Regions from separate parts of the Streptosporangium sp. NPDC006007 genome, predicted to be linked through region 1. Evidence: predicted binding sites of a transcription regulator. Region 1 holds the regulator's gene; the other holds the start of a gene.

The links. Region 1 encodes HrcA, which represses chaperone genes, less so after heat shock. Its sites were predicted from a motif close to TTGGCACTCTCNNNNNGAGAGTGCCAA; they were not measured.
Region 2: groL (chaperonin GroEL) is a predicted target of HrcA. The motif match lies at 3,047-3,073, and genes of this name have one in related genera.

What each region holds. Positions count from the first base shown of each region.
Region 1 is NZ_JBEXUG010000005.1:182,976-191,440, reverse strand. It holds gene ABZ194_RS06545 (hypothetical protein) at 1-182, opposite strand, end outside; gene hemW (radical SAM family heme chaperone HemW) at 386-1,597, shown strand; gene ABZ194_RS06535 (DUF3097 domain-containing protein) at 1,648-2,463, opposite strand; gene ABZ194_RS06530 (hypothetical protein) at 2,516-3,262, opposite strand; gene hrcA (heat-inducible transcriptional repressor HrcA) at 3,447-4,460, shown strand; gene dnaJ (molecular chaperone DnaJ) at 4,473-5,621, shown strand; gene ABZ194_RS06515 (16S rRNA (uracil(1498)-N(3))-methyltransferase) at 5,679-6,410, shown strand; gene ABZ194_RS06510 (hypothetical protein) at 6,415-7,065, opposite strand; gene ABZ194_RS06505 (SigE family RNA polymerase sigma factor) at 7,062-7,541, opposite strand; gene ABZ194_RS06500 (histidine triad nucleotide-binding protein) at 7,826-8,176, shown strand; gene ABZ194_RS06495 (PhoH family protein) at 8,268-8,465, shown strand, end outside.
Region 2 is NZ_JBEXUG010000018.1:24,329-32,793, forward strand. It holds gene ABZ194_RS16245 (RNA polymerase sigma factor) at 1-333, shown strand, start outside; SAM riboswitch class I at 548-688, shown strand; gene thrC (threonine synthase) at 703-2,001, shown strand; gene ABZ194_RS16255 (MoaD/ThiS family protein) at 2,024-2,299, shown strand; gene ABZ194_RS16260 (cold-shock protein) at 2,666-2,866, shown strand; gene groL (chaperonin GroEL) at 3,185-4,810, shown strand; gene ABZ194_RS16270 (AAA family ATPase) at 4,896-6,917, opposite strand; gene ABZ194_RS16275 (DNA repair helicase XPB) at 7,309-8,465, opposite strand, start outside.

The DNA.
Region 1 (8,465 bases):
ACGGGGGTCAGGTCGAACCCGCCGTAGGACGGGGCGACGGCACGGTAGGGGTCGCTCAGCAGTTCGTTCAGTACGCCGTCGCGGAAGTGGTCGTCGAGGTAGGCACCCGCGGACAGGTAGCGGGTGGCGTTCTGCAGGGGTGGTGTGGCCCGGTCGCCGCCGGTGGGGGCTGCATGGCTCATCGGCTCTCCGAAGGGGGACGCATAGCGATATGCCGGAAAGATCAACCACACAGCGTGTACCACTTTCCCCCCGAGGGTGACCGGAACCGCACGTCAAGTTGGAGTCCAGGTTCGATCTGTCCGGCCCTGAGGTGTCCGATACGCTCTCGCACGGGCGTGCCCGCTGTGCGGGGCACCGCGGGCGGAGCGGCAGACTTGGTGTCGTGCCATCCACACTTCCCGACGGCGATCCCGTACCGGCCTCAGGCAGCCTCCCCGACAGCGCGCTCCACGGGCTGGGGGAGCGGCCCTTCGGCTTCTACGTCCACGTGCCCTTCTGCGTGACCCGCTGCGGCTACTGCGACTTCAACACCTACACGGCCTCCGAGCTCGGCCCCGGCGCCTCGCACCGGGACTACGCCGACACCGCGGCCGACGAGGTACGCCGGGCGCGGGCCAACCTCGGCGAGGCGGATCTCCCGGTCGAGACCGTGTTCTTCGGCGGCGGCACCCCGACCCTGCTGCCCGCGGCCGACCTGGTCCGGATCCTGGGCGTGATCGAGCGGGAGTTCGGCCTCGCTCCCGGGGCCGAGGTGACCACCGAGGCCAATCCGGAGTCGGTGGACCGGGCATATCTGGAGGAGCTGCGCGCCGGGGGGTTCACCCGGATGAGCTTCGGCATGCAGAGCGCCCGCGAGCACGTGCTGCGGGTGCTGGAGCGCGGGCACACCCCCGGGCGCCCCGCGCGTGCCGTGCGGGAGGCACGGGAGGCCGGGTTCGACCACGTCAATCTGGACCTGATCTACAGCACGCCGGGGGAAAGTGACGACGACTGGCGCGCCTCGCTGGCCGCCGCCGTCGAGGCGGGGCCCGACCACGTGTCGGCCTACTCTCTGATCGTGGAGGACGGCACCAGGCTGGCGGCCAGGATCCGGCGTGGCGAGCTGCCGATGCCCGACGACGACGTGGCCGCCGACCGCTATCTCATCGCCGACGCCATGCTGGCCGAGGCCGGGTTCGCGTGGTACGAGGTGTCCAACTGGGCGACCTCGGAGGCCGGGCGCTGCCGGCACAACCTGCTCTACTGGACCGGCGGCGACTGGTGGGGTGTCGGCCCCGGCGCGCACAGCCACGTCGGCGGCACCCGGTGGTGGAACGTCAAACATCCGGCGGCCTACGCCCGTCGCCTCGCCTCCGGCGTCTCGCCCGCGCACGCGCGCGAGGTGCTGACCTCGCGGGACCGGGCGGTGGAACGGCTGATGCTGGAGCTCAGGCTCGCCGGCGGATATCCGCTGAAGGAGATCGAGCGTCCGTCGGTGGTCGCCCGGGCACTGGCCGAGGGGTTGCTGGAGGTGGAGCCGTTCAAGGCGGGCCGCGCGGTCCTGACGTTGCGCGGCCGTCTCCTGGCCGACGGGCTGGTGCGTGACCTGACGTGAGGCCGGGTGGCCGGAGCCGTCGCTCACGGCCCCTCGCGACGGGGGTGGGATCAGCCGTCCCGACCGGGAACGGTCACGAAGTCGATCAACTCCTCGACCGGGCCGAGCAGCTCCGGCTCCAGATCCGCGTATGAGGTGACCGATCCGAGAACGCGGCGCCACGCGTCACCGGGGTCCACCCCCCAGCCCAGGGCGGCGATGACGCCCTCCTTCCAGGGGACGCAGCGCGGCACCGCCGGCCAGGCGGGGATGCCGAGCGCCGACGGCTTGACCGCCTGCCAGACGTCCACGAACGGGTGTCCGACGATCAGTACGTGCGGGGAGGAGACCCTGGCGGCGATCCTGCTCTCCTTCGAGCCGGGGACCAGATGGTCGACGAGCACGCCCAGGCGGCGGTCCGGGCCGGGCTCGAACTCCTCGACGATCGAGGGCAGGTGGTCGACGCCCTCCAGATACTCGACGACCACGCCCTCGACCCGCAGGTCGTGGCCCCAGACCCTCTCCACGAGCGCGGCGTCGTGCACGCCCTCCACGTAGATCCGGCTCTCCCTGGCCACCCGGGCCCGCAGGCCCTCGACCACGATGGAGCCCGAGGCGCTCCGCCTCGGTCCCCGCGGCGCGGCGGCGGGCCGTACCAGTGTCACGACCTTGCCCTCCAGCAGGAAGGCGGCGCTCTCCAGGGGGAACACCCGCCGTCGCCCGAATCGGTCCTCAAGTGTGACGGCCTCCTTGTCGCAGGCCACCACGGCGCCGCAGAAGCCCCCTTCCGCGTCCTCCACGACCAGGTCCGGATCCGCGGGAACCTCCGGGACACTTCCCTTCAGGGGACGCCGGCTGCTTCCCGCCAGAACGTCACGCTCGTACATCACCGACCGCCCACCCTCTCCTGTCGGGGATCAAGTGGACGGTAGCAAATCATCACCTGCCGTACGGTCCCTGCTGCCCCCACGGGCCGGCCGCGGCCGCCTGGCGCTTGCGCGCGCCGCTCCGCTTGACCAGCACGATGATCGTCACGAGAACGGCCAGCAGGAAACCCGTGCCCGGCACCGCGATCAGCGCGATCGCGCCGCCCACCACCGAGTCGGCGGCGATCTCCTTGCCCACGCCGAACGTGGCGGCCGACCCCTCGGAGGCGGTGCAGGTGAGCTGGTAGTCGCCGGCCTTGTCCACCCCCACCCGCAGCGCCAGCTCCCACAGCACGCCGTCGTTGGTGACGGTCTGCTGCGTGCCCGGCTGCTGAAGCCGGACCGTTCCGGGGGCACCTTGGATCTGGCACTCGAACTTGGTGCCCTTGTCGGCGGAGACGTAGATGGCGGGTCTGTCCGCCGGGTTCAGCGTGACCGTCACGTTCTCGCCGGGGCCGAACGAGCTGGTGGGCGCGGCGTCGGTGACCGCGCTGAAGACGCCGCCGGCGAAGCCGGCCACACCGACGATCACGCTGAGCACGAAGACGAGCCAGGCGCCGACGATCCAGCCGATGCCGGGCTTGACCTTCGGCTTCGGCGGAGGCCCCTGGGGGGCGCCGTATCCGGGGGGTGGATAACCGTAGGGGGGGCCGCCCTGGTACTGCTGCTGGTGCGGCTGGCCGTAGGGCTGCTGGGGGGCGCCGTATCCGGGCGGGCCCGAACCGGCGTCGCCCGAGGGGGATCCGAAATCATGGGACATATATCAAATTGTGGGGCTTACCGGTTGGATAGCGATAGCAGGTGACTTGATAACGACTTGGCCCCATCATCGTGCTGCCGTGTTATCGCACCCCGAGGACGGGAGCCGTACACTTGGCACTCGGGAACACAGAGTGCCAGACCTGACGTTTTCCCGTCCGAACGCAGGTAGGGAGGTGAGCACGTTGGTCGACGACCGTAAACTGGCGGTCCTTCGGGCCATCGTCGAGGACTACGTGTCCACCAACGAGCCGGTGGGTTCCAAGGCCCTCGCGGACCGTCACAGCCTGGGTGTGTCGCCGGCGACCATCCGCAACGACATGGCGGTGCTGGAGGAGCAGGGCTACATCGCCCAGCCCCACACCAGTGCGGGCCGGGTGCCGACCGACAAGGGCTATCGGCTCTTCGTCGACCGGCTCTCGCAGGTCAAGCCATTGTCCGCCCCGGAGAGAAGGGCCATCGAGACCTTCCTCGCGGGCGCGGTCGACATCGACGACGTCGTGATGCGCACGGTCCGGCTGCTGGCCCAGCTGACCCGCCAGGTCGCCGTGGTCCAATACCCCACGATGACCAACTCCAAGGTGCGGCACGTCGAGCTGGTCCCGCTGAGCGAGCGCCGGCTGATGTTCGTGCTCATCACCAACACCGGGCGGGTCGAGCAGCGCGTGGTCGAGCTTCCCGACGTCGTCGACGAGAACCGCGTGGCCCACCTGCGCGCGACCCTCAACGCCTGTCTGGACGGCTGCGGTCTGGCGGGGGTTCCCGACATGGTCGCGGACCTGCCCGAGCGGCTTCCGGCGGAGGACCGGCCGCTCGCGGCCACGATCCTGTCGGTGCTGCTGGAGTCTCTTGTGGACCGGCACGATGAGAAGATCGTTTTTGCCGGGGCCGCCAACCTCGCGGGAGCCGACTTCACCGTCGGCCTGCGCGATGTGCTGGAGGCCCTGGAGGAGCAGGTGGTGCTCATGCGCCTGCTCGGCGAGACCTCGGATCTTTCGGCGCTGACGGTGCGGATCGGCTCGGAGAACCCCTACACCGGGCTTCAGGGCACATCCATCGTCGTCGCCGGATACGGTTCGGGGGACAAGCAACTGGCCCGGCTCGGTGTGCTGGGGCCGACGCGAATGGACTACCCGGTCACGATGGGCGCGGTGCGCGCGGTGGCACGCTACGTCAGCCAGATCCTGGCTGCATCCTAAGAGGTCAACTAAGTGGCTAAGAGTGACTACTACGGCACCCTCGGGGTGCGCCGCGATGCCAGTGCGGAAGAGATCAAGAAGGCTTACCGCCGCCTGGCCAGGGAACTGCATCCCGATGTGAACCCCGACCCTGAGACTCAGGAGCGGTTCAAGGACATCACGCAGGCGTACGAGGTGCTGTCCGACCCCGGCAAGCGCCAGATGTACGACATGGGAGCCGATCCGTTCGCCGCCGGTGGCGGTGCGGGCGCCGGGGGGTTCGGCGCGGGTTTCCCGTTCAGCGACATCATGGACGCCTTCTTCGGCGCGGCCGGCGGCGGTGGAGGAGGGGGCCGAGGCCCACGTTCGCGCGCCCGCCGCGGCCGCAACGCCACCATCCGGGTGGAGCTCGACCTGCGGGAGTCGGCCTTCGGCACCACCCGTGAGCTGGTCGTCGACACCGCCGTGCTCTGCGAGGTCTGCACCGGCTCCGGCGCGGCCTCCGGCACCCACCCCGACACCTGTGACGTCTGCCACGGACGAGGTGAGGTCTCCCAGGTCACGCGGTCCTTCCTCGGCCAGGTCATGACGTCCCGCCCCTGTCCCCAGTGCGGCGGGTTCGGTTCGATCATCCGTCACCCCTGCCAGGAGTGCTCCGGCGACGGCCGGGTCCGCACCCGGCGGACCATCAAGGTCCGCATCCCCGCCGGGGTGGAGGACGGCACCCACATCCAGCTCGCCGGCGAAGGCGAGATCGGCCCCGGCGGAGGGCCGCCCGGCGACCTGTTCCTGGAGATCGTCGAGCGTCCGCACGACACCTTCGAGCGCCGCGGCGACGACCTGCACTGCACCGTGCAGATCCCGATGAGCGCGGCGGCCCTCGGCACGATCCTGACCATGGAGACGCTCGACGGCGCCGAGGAGCTGGACGTCCGGCCGGGCACCCAGTCCGGGCAGACCATCCCGCTGTACGGCCGGGGCGTCCAGCGTCTCAACGGGACCGGCCGGGGAGACCTGTTGATACACGTCAGTGTGGAGACGCCCAACCGTCTGGACCCCGCCCAGGAGGAGCTCCTGCGCGAGCTCGCCAAGCTCCGCGGCGAGGAGCGCCCGCCCGGCAAGTTCGCCCCGGGGCAGCAGAGCCTCTTCTCCCGGCTCAGGGACGCCTTCAATGGCCGCTGAGCGGGCCGCTCAGCGGGTCGTCCGGGTCATTGGGGCCGCCCGGCGGGCCGCCGGCCGATGACCGTCCCGGTCTTCCTGGCCGAGGCCGCCGACCTGGCGCGACCGGAGTTCACCCTCGGCGGCCCCGAGGGACACCACGCGGCGGCGGTACGGCGGCTGCGCGCGGGGGAGCGGCTCGACCTCACCGACGGCGCGGGCGCCGTCGCCGAGTGCGTGGTCCGCGACGTGGGCAGGGACTCGCTCCGTGTCGAGGTGCTGCGCCGCTACGACGTGCCCCCGCCGAGCCCGCGACTGGTCGTGGTGCAGGGGCTGCCCAAGGGCGACCGGGGCGAGCTGGCCGTGGAGATGATGACCGAGACCGGCGTCGACGTGATCGTGCCCTGGGCCGCGGGCCGGTCCGTCACCCGGTGGAAGGGCGACCGGGCGGCCAGGTCACTGGCCCGCTGGCGATCCACGGCGCGGGAGGCGGGCAAGCAGTCCCGCCGTTTCCACCTGCCCGAGGTGACCGAGCCCGCCGCCACCTCCGGTGTCGCCGCCCTGCTGGCGTCGGCCGCGCTCGGCCTGGTGCTGCACGAGGAGGCCGCCTCCCCCCTGTCCACCCTGGATCTGCCGACCGGCGGCGACATCGTGGTGGTGGTCGGGCCGGAGGGAGGTGTCGCCGAGGAGGAGATCACCGCGTTCCGCGAGGCGGGAGCCGTACCGGCGCTGCTCGGGCCGACGGTGCTGCGCACCTCGACGGCGGGGGTCGCCGCGGCGGCGGTGCTTCAGGCGCGCACCGGTCGCTGGTGACGGGCTAGCGCCCGCTGGGGGTCGGGGTCGCCGCCGCCGTCGGCAGCAGGGGCTGCCGGTTGTCCACCGGCGGCGGGCACTCGCCGACCGCGCACGGGGGGTCGGAGGGACCACCGGGCTCCGCGGGCGTCGGAGTCGGCGTCTCCGTCTCCTTGCACTCCTTGGGCAGTCCCTCCGGCTCGACCGTGGTGGCCGGCGTGGTGGGGCAGGTGGGCGACGGCGTGGGCTTCGGGGTCCTGGAGGGCCTCGGGGTCGCCGTTGGGCTCGGGGCCGAGGTCTTGGACGGGCCGATCGACGGCGACGTGACGCCCGGCCTGATGACGGGCAGAGGCCGCTGATCTCTTTCCACGGGTGGGCGCGAGGTGGCCGACATCTCCGGCGAGGTCGACTCGGTGAAGTTGACCTCGCCGCTCGTGACCTGCTCGGTCACCTGCTCACGCAGTTGCGGGACCACCATGACGACGGTGGCCGCGACGAGGACGGCCCCGGCGACCGAGGCCCCGGCGCGCCACCACATCAGCCCGCGGAGCCCCCGCCTCTCTATCCGAGTGCGGATGATCTCCAGCCCGTCGGGGGAGGGAACGACCGAGTTCGCCTCCGCGTTCAGGGCACGGCGGAGCAGCTCGCCGTACTCATCATCGGGAGAGTCGGTCATGACAGTTGCTCCAGTGAGGTTCGTAGGGCGGCCATGCCACGAGCCGTGTGACTCTTGACCGCACCCTTGCTGATGCCCATGGCATGGGCGATCTGCGCCTCGGACAGGTCGCCGTAATAGCGCAGAACCAGTGCCTCGCGCTGTCGCGCGGGCAGGCCGCGAAGCGCCTCGATGACGGCCGACCGTTCCAGCTCGCCGATCGCGCCGTTCTCGGCGCTGGGCGCGTCGGGCAGTCCCTTGGGGGCGTACTTCTCCACGACCGCTCGATGCCGAAGCACCGAGCGCGATCGGTTGACGACCGATTGGCGCAGGTAGGCGAGTGCCTTGTCGGTGTCGCGCAGTCGACGCCAGGCGCCATGGATGGCGACGAACGCGTCCTGCACGACCTCCTCCGCGGTTGCGATATCGCGGACGAGCAACACTGCGAGACGCACAAGAGACCGATAGTGCGCGCTGTAGAGCGCGGTAACGGCCATGTCGGCATCCCACCCGACGGGCACCGCCCCGAGCGACCTGTCGGCCACGAGGGTCTCGGTGGTCACATCAGTAGGACGCTCGGCCTTCCCAGAGGGTTTACGCTCTTCCGGTTCATTAGGGGGCATGACCCAGTCGTGTCCTCGCCAGGCAGCCATATCGCGCTAATCGCATGGTCTGTCGTTGTTGAAGTTTTACATACCCACCTTATCCGGGTGGATCTTTCTTTGCCGACGATGAACCATCACCGATTGACAACGTCACCAAGGGATAGGGTGCCTGCATGGTGAGCGAAGCCGACTGCCTGTTCTGCAGGATCGCAGCCGGGGAGATCCCCGCGAAGATCGTCCATGAGACCGACCGCACCCTGGCCTTCCGGGACGTCAATCCCCAGGCGCCGACCCACGTGCTGGTGATCCCCAAGGAGCACTACCCGGACGCGGCGGCGCTGGCCGAGGCCGACGACGGGCTCGCCGACGACGTGTTCAAGGCGGCGCACGCGGTCGCGGAGCAGGAGGGCATCGCGGGCTCGGGTTACCGGGTGGTTTTCAACACCGGCCCCGAAGCGGGTCAGACCGTCTTCCACGTGCACGGACACGTGCTCGGCGGGCGCGGCATGGCCTGGCCGCCCGGGTAAAACCGGCAGGCGCGATCGCGCCGATCACGGATACGATGGCGTGGAAGTGACACGCCGATATCTGGAGGCGAACAGGCCGTAAGGCCCGCCCATGTCCGAGACAAACGATTCCAGCAGAGCCCCCCAGCCTAGGTCGAAGGGCCCCAGTCGGACCCAGGCAAAGGTGGTGATTCCGGACGAGCATTCGATGGTGAGCCTGCTGGGCTCAGGTGACGAGCTGTTGCGGGTCATCGAGGCCGCCTTCCGCGCCGACGTTCACGTCCGGGGCAACGAGATCACCATCACCGGC
Region 2 (8,465 bases), on a different contig from region 1:
CACATCGTGACCGCCAACTGCGCCCGCACCACCTACCGTTCGCTGAAGCGGCGTTCGGCCGAGCAGGCCTCCGACGAGCTGCCGCTGCACAAGCCCGACGTCGCCCGGGTGAGCGTGATCGCCGGTTCCCGGCTGGACCTGCTCGACGCGATGGAGGCGCTGGAGGCCGACAAGCCCGACCTGGCTCAGGCGCTGGTGCTCCGCGACATCTGCCAGCTCGACTACAGCGAGGTGGCCGAGCAGCTCGGCATCCCGCTCGGCACGGCCAAGTCCCGTATCCACCAGGCCCGTAAGTACGTCCAGGGAGCGCTGGGCGACGCCTACGGCTTCTGACCCCGCCGCGCGTGCCGACCGTGCCGTAGCGGTCGCCGATTCACCGGGGTCGGGAGGGCGCTCTCGGTCCAGTGGCTGTTCAACGGCCTGTGGCCCGGGAGGCGCCGTCCGAAAGATAACACGATGCGTCTCGCGGAGTGAGACGACTGGTCAGGACGGCCGCAGGTCGGGGTAGAGTGCATGAGACCTGCGTGTCAGGTCCACAACTGCATATTGCTCATCCAGAGGGGTGGAGGGACCGGCCCTGCGAAGCCCCGGCAACCCTCCCGGTTCAAGACTCGCGATCTGGCGAGGTCGGCCGGGACAGGTGCCAATTCCGGTCTGTGACCAGGGTGGTCGCAGACGAAGATGAGGGAAAGGCCTCGCTTCATGGCGCTCGCGAACACTGAAACCACCGTCCCCCTCGACCAGGCCGGCCACGTCGACGACCCGCGGAGCCCGCGGTTCGGCCCGGCCGTCGCGCTGTCCTGCCGTGAGTGCGGCGCCCGCTCCGAACTCGGCCCCGACTTCGCCTGTGCCGAGTGTTTCGGCCCTCTGGAGGTCGCCTACGACTTCGGCCGGGTGACCCGGGAGCAGATCGCCCGGGGGCCGGCCAGCATCTGGCGTTACCGTTCCCTGCTGCCGGTCCCGGCGGACGTGGCCGCCAAGCCCAACATGGCGCCCGGCTGGACCAGGCTCGTCAACGCCGGCAACCTCGCACGCGAGCTGGGCATCCGCTCGCTGCACGTGAAGGACGACTCCGGCAACCCCACGCACTCCTTCAAGGACCGAGTGGTGGCCATCGCCGTCGAGGCGGCCCGTAACTTCGGTTTCCACACCCTCTCCTGCTCCTCCACCGGCAATCTGGCCGGCGCCGTGACCGCGGCCGCCGCGCGGGCCGGGCTGGACGCCTGTGTGTTCATCCCGTCTGACCTGGAGCAGGCCAAGATCGTCATGGCCTCGGTCTACGGTGGCAGGCTCGTCGGCATCGACGGCAGCTACGACGACGTCAACCGCTTCTGCTCCGAGCTCATCGGCGACGAGCTGGGCGAGAGGTGGGGCTTCGTCAACGTCAACCTCCGGCCCTACTACGCCGAGGGCTCCAAGACGCTGGCCTACGAGATCGCCGAGCAGCTCGGCTGGCGGATCCCCGACCAGATCGTCATCCCGGTCGCCTCGGGCTCCCAGCTCACGAAGATCGACAAGGGGTTCAAGGAGCTGATCGCGCTCGGTCTCGTCGAGGACACGCCGTACCGGATCTTCGGCGCCCAGGCCGAGGGGTGCTCCCCGGTCTCCGCCGCCTACCGGGCCGGCCACGACGTGATCCGCCCGGTCAAGCCCGACACGATCGCCAAGTCGCTCGCGATCGGGAACCCGGCCGACGGTCCCTACGTGCTCGACATCGCCCGGCGCACCGGCGGCGCGGTGGAGGACGTCACGGACACCGAGGTCGTCGAGGCGATCCGGCTGCTGGCCAGGACCGAGGGCATCTTCGCCGAGACCGCCGGTGGCGTCACCGTCGGGGTGCTGCGCAAGCTGGTCGCCTCGGGGCGGCTCGACCCCGACGCCGAGACCGTGGTCCTCAACACCGGCGACGGCCTGAAGACCCTCGACGCGGTGGCCGACCAGGCGCGCCCCACCGCCGTCATCCGGCCGTCTCTTGACGCATTCCGTGCGGCTATCGCCTAGAACTCGTGAAAGGTACTTAATTATGAGCGTTTCTGTGCGGATTCCGACGATTCTCCGTACGTACACCGGCGGCTCCGCCGAGGTCGGCGGAGAGGGCGAGACCCTGCGTGATGTTCTCCGGAAGCTGGACGCCGACTTCCCGGGTATCGGTGCCCGAATTCTTGATGAAACGGGGAAGATTCGTCGTTTTGTCAATGTTTACGTCGGTGATGAGGATGTCCGATTCGCCGACAATCTGGACACGGCCACCCCCGCCGGCGTTCAGGTCTCCATCATCCCGGCGGTCGCCGGAGGCTGACCCCTCCCTGGTCGGATGCCGTCTGCCGTCGGGTCCGTCTCCCATCCCGGCGATCTGTCCCCGTACATCACGTCCGCCACACCCGCACCGGCCCGGCCGCGTGCGGGTGTCGTGTTTTATGACGCAAGCTCATATTTGTTGAGCCGGGACATGGTGCAATATTTAACTAACTAATCGTGATAGCAAAACTCTGCCTGCGTGTTGAATGCGTCCGTAAAGCAGTAGTTTGCTGATTGGCTCTGTTGCCCAATGCTCTATCACAGGTATGGTCGAGGACGATCGACGTAGGCGATGTCTCCGCCTCGGAGATTGAGGACTTCGCGGAGGAATGGGCGGCGTCCTCAAGTCCAGTAAGAGGAGTCGGAAGTGGCGCAAGGCACCGTCAAATGGTTCAACGCGGACAAGGGCTACGGCTTCATCGCGGTAGACGGTGGTAAGGATGTTTTCGTCCATTACTCCGCGATCCTGATGGATGGCTATCGTGCGCTCGAACAGGGCCAGCGGGTCGAGTTCGAGATCACGCAGGGACAGAAGGGCCCCCAGGCGGAATCCGTCAGGGCGGTCTGATTCGTCCGTCAGTTCGTCGGGAAGTGCCGGTGGACCCCACGGCAGCGCAGTCCGTGCGGATCCTCCCGCGCGTCGGCCCGGCTCGTCGTTTCGATCGGCGGGCCGGGCCTTCGTCTAGGCTGGGGCCAGGTCAGGGGGACTCTGGCTTGCACTCGGCAGGGGGGAGTGCTAAACAGTTGCTTAGCACTCTCCATTGGTGAGTGCCAAACCCTGGATCGAGACGATGGGGTCCGCCGAACGGAGTCGCGGACCCGTATGCCGTCGCGGGCGTCGGCTCGATCTGGTGCAAGCCACCCTGTGTTTGGGAGGTCTAGCCGTATGGCAGCCAAGATGATCGCGTTTGACGAGGACGCCCGGCGCGGTCTCGAGCGTGGTATGAACCAGCTCGCGGACGCCGTCAAGGTGACCCTCGGCCCCAAGGGCCGTAACGTCGTGCTGGAGAAGAAGTGGGGCGCTCCCACGATCACCAACGACGGTGTCTCCATCGCCAAGGAGATCGAGCTTGAGGACCCGTGGGAGAAGATCGGGGCCGAGCTCGTCAAGGAAGTCGCCAAGAAGACCGACGACGTAGCCGGTGACGGCACCACCACCGCCACCGTGCTCGCCCAGGCCCTGGTGCGTGAGGGCCTCCGCAACGTGGCCGCCGGCGCCAACCCGATGTCCCTGAAGAAGGGCATCGAGGCCGCCGTGGAGCGCGTCTCGGAGGAGCTCTCCAAGCTGGCCAAGGACGTGGAGACGAAGGCGCAGATCGCCTCCACCGCCTCCATCTCCGCGGGCGACCCGCAGATCGGCGAGATGATCGCCGAGGCGATGGACAAGGTCGGCAAGGAAGGTGTCATCACCGTCGAGGAGAGCAACACCTTCGGCCTGGAGCTTGAGCTCACCGAGGGCATGCGCTTCGACAAGGGCTACATCTCGCCCTATTTCGTGACCGACCCGGAGCGTATGGAGGCCGTCCTCGACGACCCGTACATCCTCGTCGTCAACTCCAAGATCTCCGCCAACAAGGACCTGCTCCCGGTCCTCGACAAGGTCGTGCAGGCCGGCAAGCCGCTGCTGATCATCGCCGAGGACATCGAGGGCGAGGCCCTGGCCACCCTGGTCGTCAACAAGATCCGTGGCCTGTTCCGCTCGGTCGCGGTCAAGGCCCCGGGCTTCGGTGACCGCCGTAAGGCCATGCTGGGCGACATCGCCATCCTGACCGGCGCCCAGGTCATCAGCGAGGACCTCGGCCTCAAGCTGGAGTCCACCACGCTGGACCAGCTCGGCCGCGCCCGCCAGATCATCGTCACCAAGGACGAGACCACCATCGTCGACGGTGCCGGTGACGCCGAGCAGATCGCCGGCCGGGTCAACCAGATCCGCGCCGAGATCGAGAACACCGACTCCGACTACGACCGCGAGAAGCTCCAGGAGCGTCTCGCCAAGCTGGCCGGCGGCGTCGCCGTCATCAAGGCCGGCGCGGCGACCGAGGTCGAGCTCAAGGAGCGCAAGCACCGCATCGAGGACGCCGTCCGTAACGCGAAGGCGGCCGTCGAGGAGGGCATCGTCCCCGGTGGTGGCGTGGCCCTGCTGCAGGCCGGCGCCAAGGCGTTCGACAAGCTGGAGCTCCCCGGCGACGAGGCCACCGGTGCCGCGATCGTGCGCAAGGCTCTTGAGGAGCCGCTGAAGCAGATCGCCGTCAACGCCGGCCTTGAGGGCGGCGTCGTGGTGGAGAAGGTGCGCAACCTCACCCCGGGTGAGGGTCTGAACGCCGCCACCGGTGAGTACGTCAACATGTTCGAGGCGGGCATCATCGACCCGGCCAAGGTGACTCGTTCCGCTCTGCAGAACGCGGCGTCCATCGCGGCGCTGTTCCTCACCACCGAGGCCGTCATCGCCGAGAAGCCCGAGAAGGCCGGTGCCGCTCCCGCGATGCCGGGCGGCGGCGACATGGACTTCTAAGTCCTGACGCTTTCACGGAAGAGGCGGCCCCGAGGTGCGGGGGCCGCCTCTTCTGGCGTCCGCGGTGTTCTCCGGCGGAGCCCGGTCAGCGCAGCCGCGCGGGCAGCTCCCGGGTGTGCAGGACGGTCAGCGAGGTGACCGCGCGGGTCAGGACCACGTAGAGCCGGGCCAGGCCGCGTGGCTCGGCGTCCACGATGTCGGCCGGCTCGACCACGATGACGTGGTCGTACTCCAGGCCCTTGGCCAGGGTCGCCGGGACGACCAGGAGACGATGCTCCTCGGCCGAGTCCTGGCTCAGCACGCGGTGCTCCAGGGCGGAGAGCGCCTCCGACACCGCGACGACCGAGGCGTCCGGGACGATGACGCCGATCGAGCCCTCCCGGGACAGCGCCTCCCGCGCCGCCTCCGTCAGGCCGGTGGCCGGTTCGGGCGCGTGCCGTACGGACAGCGAGCCCACACCGGGGCGGAGCGACCGGGGAGGCGCCAGATCGGGCGCGATCGAGGGCAGCAGCCGCGCGGCGTAGTCGAGGACCTCCCGGGGGACGCGGAAGCCCAGGGTGAGCTCGGTGACCGTGCCGTCCTCGAAGCCCAGGTGCGTCAGGACCTCCCGCCACGAGCGTGCCGACCAGGGGGTGGTGCCCTGCGCGATATCGCCCAGCACGGTGGCCGCGCCCGTACGGCAGCGCCGTCCCAGGGCGCGTAGCTGCATCGCCGACAGGTCCTGGGCCTCGTCCACGACCAGGTGCCCCAGCGGGGTGGTCCGCTCGATCAGGTCGCCGAGCTCGTCCATCAGCGCGCCGTCGGCCGCCGACCACTTCGCCGAGCGGAAGGACCTGGGGGGCCTGGTCCAGAGCAGCAGGGCCTGTTCGTCGGCGGTGAGGTCGTCCCTGGCCGCGGCGGCGAGGAAGCCGGGGTCGCTGAAGAGGCGGTGGAGCACCTGCTCCGGGGTCACCTTGGGCCACACCCGGTCCACGAGCTGCTTGACCGGCCTGGACCGGGCGACCGCGTCCTGCACCCGGTCGTCGGGGGCCTCCCCGCGCTGCTCCATCCGGACGAGCACCAGGTGGGCCAGCCGCTGGGCCAGAGCAGCACGGCCCGGACCGTAGCGCGTGGTGCCGCGGAGCGAGGCGACGATCTCACGGACCTCGTGATCGGCCACCCGGTAGCGGTTGACCCCCTTGGTGAACAGGACGCCCTCGTCCGGTTTGACGATGTGCGCCCACAGGGCCCGCCTGAGCACCGGCACCATCCGCGCGTCGCCCTTGACCGTGCCGGCCGCGGGATCCTCGGGCGCCCGGTGGTCGCCCAGGATGCCGGCGACCGTGGTCTGGTCGACCTTGACCTCGCCCAGCGCGGGGAGAACCGAGGAGATGTACGCGAGGAAGGCCCGGTTCGGGCCGACGATCATCACTCCGGACCGGGCGAGCCTCTCCCGGTGGGTGAAGAGCAGGTAGGCGGCCCGGTGCAGGCCGACGGCGGTCTTCCCGGTCCCCGGCGCCCCCTGGACGCACACGGTCAGCCCCGGCTCGGAGCGGACGATCTCGTCCTGGTCGGGCTGGATGGTGGCGACGATGTCGCGCATCGGCCCCGAGCGGGGACGCTCGATCTCCTCGGTCAGGATCCTCGACCGCCGGATGACCTCCCCCTGGTCGAGACGCTCGTCCTCGAAGGCGGTCAGGTCGCCGGCGTGGTAGCCGAACCGGCGGCGGAGCGCGACGCCCATCGGGTCGGCCGGGCTCGCCTGGTAGAACGCCCGCGAGACCGGGGCCCGCCAGTCGATCACCAGGGGGCGGCTGCGGTCGTCGTGGACGTGCCTGCGCCCGACGTGGACGGTCACGGGAAGATCGTCGTCGGCCGACCGGTCCAGGCGGCCGAAGAACAGCGGGGTGCCTGAGTGATCGGCCAGCGCCGCGACCCGCTGGTCCAGCAGCGCCTGCAGGATCTGCTGGGAGACCCAGTCTCCGGCGGCGTCGGAGGAGAGGGATCGGGCGTGTTCGCGCATCGCGCGCAGCGCGGCCCTGGAGGCGGCCAGATGCTCGCGTTCGGCGGCGAGGATCTCCGCGGGGCCGGCGGCATCCGCGCCGTCGCCGGATGGGCCGCCGGTTATGTGGGGGGACAGTTGTTGTGCGGGCACGCGAAAGCGCCTCCCATTCGATAAACGGAGGTGGTCGTAAGGCAGCGAATCGGCCAGCCTACCGATGCCCTTCGCACCGCTCAAAAGAATTACTCGCGTTTCCCCAATGGGACGCGGTGGCCGTTCGGCGGCCGAAGGAGATGACGCCGTCCGTCTCCGGCCGGATCGGCGGGGTGACCGCGTTGGCACGGTCCGTGTTTGTGCGCCAAAAACGCTAAAAAGCCGGGCAAATCCAGTGACTCGCGCAGATCATGGGGTATGTCGCCAGTGGCCATCGCGGCCTAGCGAGGGGGTGTTTGCTTTGTCGAAAGCCTGCGGTATCTCGTGGACCTGACACAGACGACGACGTGTTCGCCGTGTGATGTCAATCGCCGGCGAGCACGTCGTCCGCGTCGATGATCTGGTAGGCGTATCCCTGCTCGGCCAGGAACCGTTGCCGGTGGGCGGCGAACTCCTGGTCCACAGTGTCCCGGCTGACCACCGAGTAGAACCGCGCCCCGCCACCGTCCGACTTGGGCCGCAGCACCCGGCCAAGCCGCTGGGCCTCCTCCTGACGTGACCCGAAGGTGCCCGACACCTGGATGGCCACCGCCGCCTCCGGCAGGTCGATGGAGAAGTTGGCCACCTTGGAGACGACCAGGACCTGGATCTCCTTGTCGCGGAACGCCTGGAACAGCCGCTCCCGCTCCTTGATCTTCGTCTCCCCCTTGATCACCGGCGCGTTCAGGTGCTCGCCCAGCTCGTCGAGCTGGTCGATGTACTGGCCGATGACCAGAACCTGCTCGTCAAGGTGGCGCCGGACCAGCGCCTCGGTCACCCGGATCTTGGACGGGGTGGTCGCGCAGAACCGGTAACGTTCCTCGGATTCGGCCATCGCGTAGGCGAGCCGCTCCTCGTCGCTGAGCGTCACCCGCACCTCGACGCAGTCGGCCGGAGCGATCCAGCCCTGGTTCTCCATCTCCTTCCACGGCGCGTCGTAGCGCTTGGGGCCGATCAGGGAGAACACGTCACCCTCCCGGCCGTCCTCGCGCACGAGCGTCGCGGTCAGCCCGACCCGCCGCCTGGCCTGCAGATCGGCGGTCATCCGGAAGATCGGCGCGGGCAGCAGGTGCACCTCGTCGTACACGATCAGGCCCCAGTCGCGGGCGTCGAACAGCTCCAGATGCCGGTAGACCCCCTGCCTGCGGGTCGTCATCACCTGGTAGGTGGCGATGGTGACCGGCCGGATCTCCTTCTTGGTACCGGTGTACTCGCCGATCTCGTCCTCGGAGAGCGAGGTCCGATTGAGCAGCTCCTGCTTCCACTGGTGCGCCGAGACCGTGTTCGTCACCAGGATCAGCGTCGTCGCCTTGACCTGCGCCATCGCCGCCGCGCCCACGATCGTCTTGCCCGCGCCGCAGGGGAGCACCACCACGCCCGAACCGCCGTGCCAGAACGCCTCGGCGGCCTCCCGCTGGTAGGCGCGCAGCCGCCAGCCGTCCTCCTTCAGCGCGATCGGGTGGTGCTCGCCGTCGACGTATC